2 regions of the Sphingomonas sp. BK481 genome follow, and region 2 is predicted to be linked to the other one. Evidence: predicted binding sites of a transcription regulator. Region 2 holds the regulator's gene; the other holds the start of a gene.
What was found. Region 2 encodes LexA, which represses DNA repair genes until DNA is damaged. Its sites were predicted from a motif close to GTTCCNCNCTTGTTCT; they were not measured.
Positions count from the first base shown of each region.

Region 1: a site for LexA is predicted at 1,418-1,433, ahead of FHY04_RS03265 (ATP-dependent helicase). Genes of this name have one in related genera too.

Region 1 is NZ_JACIAP010000001.1:683,566-685,962, reverse strand. It holds gene FHY04_RS03280 (inorganic phosphate transporter) at 1-158, opposite strand, end outside; gene FHY04_RS03275 (UrcA family protein) at 390-716, opposite strand; gene FHY04_RS03270 (GFA family protein) at 940-1,335, opposite strand; gene FHY04_RS03265 (ATP-dependent helicase) at 1,437-2,397, shown strand, end outside.
Region 2 is NZ_JACIAP010000004.1:223,900-226,296, forward strand. It holds gene glp (gephyrin-like molybdotransferase Glp) at 1-999, shown strand, start outside; gene lexA (transcriptional repressor LexA) at 1,068-1,799, shown strand; gene FHY04_RS10145 (ComEC/Rec2 family competence protein) at 1,990-2,397, opposite strand, start outside.

The DNA.
Region 1 (2,397 bases), on a different contig from region 2:
GCGGTATCGGTGGCGATGCTGAACCCCGCATAGGCGAGCCCCCCCAGCAATATTGCCAGAAAGATCCAGCGCCCGGCCGGATGCAGATCATGATCGAGCCGCGGTCCGCTGCGCGGTGCGCGGTCGATCGCGTCGACCGTTAATGGGGAAGTAGCCATGATCGCGCAGTCGGCCCTAACGATTACAACTTTATGACAACGCGATGCATCGCCGCGCGGCGATACCAGAATGACACAGTGACGAACCCCACACAGAGCGCAACCGCCCATGATCCTCCCCCGCCAGGGGGAGGTGGCAGGCACAGCCTGACGGAGGGGGAGGACCGCCGCACCTGATAAAGCGGTCCTCCTTCAATCGCGCATCGGATCGAGCGCGAAGACGCTACCCCGTCACCGCCCCGCGAGACTCGCGAGCTGCGTCCCGTTGCGCTCCAGCAACGCGGCTGTCTGCACCGTGGCGTCCTGCATCATTTCCGCGCGGCACCGGCGCGACTCGGCAAAGGCATTCAGCCCGCCGGTCCGCGGGGCGCAGGTCCGGTTGACCGCCGACTGCACGCGACGCGCGAGCACACGCCGCCCGGCGTCGCTGGCCAAGTCTAGCCCGGCATGCGAGACACGGATCGAGACGGGGTCGCGCACCGGATCGGCGGCAGCGCCGGTCGCAAAAAGGCACGCGGAAGCGATCGCCGCCGAAGCGACGCTGTGGAGGATCTTCATGATGACGTCCTTTGCTGGTCCTGCGGTCCGCAGGCACACCGCCTGCGCGCGACTAAGCCTGACCGTCGGGAGGACCGTCTCTGCGCGGCCTCTCCGACGAAGACCCTCGTCGCTGCGCACGCCCTACGCCCGGATCGTTACGCTCCCGCGACGGTTTGGCGACGGTTCGTCGGTCGCCCCGCGATTTCGATTCCCCCCTCCCGGATGGCGACCGAACGCGCGCTCACATCCCCGGATAGCGCGCGAATTCGGGCAGGCTCGCCAGGTCCGCCATCCACGCCAGCCGCTCCGCGACCTGGATTTGCGCGCCCGGTGCGACCGACTCGGGATCGTCGAGCGTGCACGACTGGATGTCGATGATCCCCGGCAGCGCGACCGGGTTGGTGTAGAACAGGCCCGTCCCGCACGTCCCGCAAAACTGCCGCCGCCCGTGCTCGGACGACGCATAGGTCACCGGATCGCCCGAAATCATCACCTGCTCGGTCCTGAACGCGATCCAGCCGACCATCGGCGCGCCTGCGCTGCGGCGGCAATCCTCACAGTGGCACAGCGCATGATGCGCCGCCTCGCCCGTCGCGACATAGTGGATCGCTCCGCAGTGGCATCGTCCCGACAACATGCACGCCTCCTGTTGATATTCTCGATTTGTTCCACACATCGCTGCGCCGTGCAAGCCTTAGCCGCTTGCCCGATCGCGCCCCGTTCCCTACCTGTTCACCGGTGAACCAGATCGCCCATCCGTCCGACGCAAACCGCCAGCCGCCCTATCTCCGCGGCCTCAACGATCCCCAGCGCGAGGCGGTGCTGACCACCGACGGCCCCGTCCTGATCATCGCCGGCGCGGGCACCGGCAAGACCGCGGCGCTGACCGCGCGACTCGCGCATCTGATCTTCACCAAGAAGGCGTGGCCGTCGGAGATCCTCAGCGTCACCTTCACCAACAAGGCCGCACGCGAGATGCGCGAGCGCGTCGGGCGCCTCGTCGGCGACGCGGTCGAGGGGATGCCGTGGCTCGGCACCTTCCACGCGATCGCCGCCAAGATGCTGCGCCGCCATGCCGAACTCGTCGGGCTCCAGTCGAACTTCACGATCCTCGATACCGACGACCAGTTGCGGTTGCTCAAGCAGCTCATCCTCGCCGCCGATATCGACGAAAAGCGCTTCCCGACGCGCAGCCTTGCCGGGCTGATCGACCAGTGGAAGAACAAGGGCCTCGTCCCCGCCGATATCGATGCGGGCGAGAGCGAGCGCTACGCCAACGGCCGCGGCGGCGAGCTGTACGAGCAATATCAGACCCGGCTGCGCGCGCTCAACGCCTGCGATTTCGGCGACCTGCTGCTCCACATGCTCGTCATCCTGAAGACGCACCGCGACGTGCTCGCCCAGTATCAGCAGCGCTTCGAATACATCATGGTCGACGAGTATCAGGACACCAACTCGTCGCAATATCTCTGGCTGCGGCTGCTCGCGCAGGAACGCAAGAACATCGCCTGTGTCGGCGACGACGACCAGTCCATCTATTCGTGGCGCGGCGCGCAGGTCGAGAACATCCTGAAGTTCGAACGCGACTTTCCCGGCGCGAAGGTCATCCGCCTCGAACAGAATTACCGCAGCACGCCGCACATCCTCGGCGCCGCCTCGGGCGTGATCGCCAACAATGGCGGCCGCCTAGGTAAGCAGC
Region 2 (2,397 bases):
GATCTGCCCGGGCCGTGGACGGTCATCGGCGAGAGCGCGGCCGGCCGCCCCTTCACCGGTTTAGTCGACGCGGGACAGGCGACGCGCATCTTCACCGGCGCGGCGATGCCGGCAGGCGCCGACACGGTGCTCGTCCAGGAGGAAGCCGCGCGCGACGGCGACCGGCTGATGCTCGACGGCGAAGGCCCCGCCTTCGAGGGACGCAACACGCGCCGCAAGGGGCTCGACTTCGCGACCGGCACCCGGCTGATCGCGGCCGGCGACCGGCTGACGCCCGCGCGCATCGCGGTCGCTGCGACCGGCGGACACGGCACGCTGTCGGTCGGCCGCCGGCTGCGCGTCGCGGTCGCCGCGACGGGGGACGAGCTCGTTCCGCCCGGCTCGACCAGCGACCCCGTCCCGCTACCGGAATCAAACGGCATCATGCTCGCCGCGATGCTCGCCGACCTGCCCGTCGACATTATCGATCTCGGAATTCTCCCCGACCGGCTCGACACGCTGCGTGACGCCTTTGCCGGGGTCGATGCCGATCTGCTCGTGACCACGGGGGGGGCGTCGGTCGGCGATCACGACCTCGTGCGCCCCGCGATCGAGGCGGCGGGCGGGACGATCGACTTCTGGCGGATCGCGCTGCGCCCGGGCAAGCCGATGATGGCGGGCGCGCTCGGGCGGATGATGCTGCTCGGCCTGCCGGGCAACCCGGTCTCCGCCTTCGTCACCGCCATCCTCTTCGTCCGCCCCGTCGTCGCGCACATGCTCGGCGCGCGCGATCCCCTGCCGCAGACGACGCACGCGCTGCTCGGCGAGGATCTTCCGCCCAACCAGTCGCGGACCGACTATATGCGCGCCGAACTGCGCGACGGCCGCGCCTATGCCTCGACCATCCAGGACAGCTCGATGCTGCTGACGCTCGCCCGCTCGTCCTGCCTGATCGTCCGCGACGGCGACGCGCCGGCGGCAAGGGCGGGCGACTCGGCGGAAATCCTCGTCATCGCGTGACGTCACCGCTTGACGAAGCTGCAAGTGTTCCATAGAAGTTCCTCGTCTGTTCCGGACGGAGAACCGTTATGCTCACGCGCAAGCAGCACGAGCTTGTCTGCTTCATCAATGACCGCCTCGCCGAGACGGGCGTGTCGCCCTCGTTCGAGGAGATGAAGGACGCGCTCGACCTGAAATCGAAATCGGGCGTGCACCGTCTGATCAGCGCGCTTGAGGAGCGCAACTTCATCCGGCGCCTGCCCAACCGGGCGCGCGCGCTCGAAGTGCTAAGGATGCCCGAGCGTCCGGAGGCGGCAATCGCACAAACTGCGGCGAAGTCGGGGCCGAAGTCGGAGGCTAAGGCATCGGCCAGCACCGTATCTGCGCCGGACACGGCCAGCGCCACGCCCGCGTCGCCCGCCCGCATCGCGGCGAACGACGTCGTCGAGATCCCGCTGCACGGCCGGATCGCCGCCGGCGTCCCGATCGAAGCCTTTGAAGGCAGTTCGATGCTCGCCGTTCCGGCCGCATTGCTCGGCACCGGCGAGCATTATGCGCTGGAGGTTTCGGGGGACTCGATGGTCGAAGCCGGCATCCTCGACGGCGATTATGCGCTGATCCGCCGTACCGAGATCGCCCGCGACGGCGAAATCGTCGTCGCGCTGATCGAGGACAGCGAAGCGACGCTCAAATATTTCCGCCGCGAAGGCGCGATGGTCCGGCTCGACCCGGCCAACCGTGCCTATGACCCTCAGCGTTATGCGCCCGCACAGGTCCGGGTTCAGGGCAAGCTGTCGGGTATCCTGCGCCGCTACGATTGACAAATGCCGGGGAGCGCTGGCGGTCATCACCGCCACGCAACCGGCAGTGGCGTTCGTGACCAACGGCCTCAGGCACCATCGTCCGCGTTTCGGAATTGCGGCCCTCCCAATCGGAGGCCCCACTTTCGCAGGATCATGACCCGACATTCCCAGTCGCGACCTATCGCCCTGACCACCCCCGACCCGGCACCTAAAACCGGACCGACGCCGCACGTCCGGCGACCCCATGCTGATCGCCCGCCGCCCCGAACCGTCGCGTTGACCGCGCCACCGTCGGAGGATCGCGCCACGGGTGCCGGTCCCCCGGATTGAGCACCGTCACCATCCGCCCTGTGGTCAGCGTCAAGGCGATCCCCCCGGTCCGCGTGAGCACCGATCGATCGAGCTTCAGCCATCGCGGCGTACAATCGCGCGGCAGCCCGCGCTCGCTGATGACGATGTCCGCGCGCCGGCAGGCGGCAACCATCTCCGCGATCGGCACCCGGTAAACGCTGCGCGTCGCCAGCACACGCCACGCCCGCCCCCGCGCGACGACATCCGTCAAGCACAGGTCGCGGCTGCACCGCGCGTCGGGCTGATCCGCCAGCAACAGCGGTTC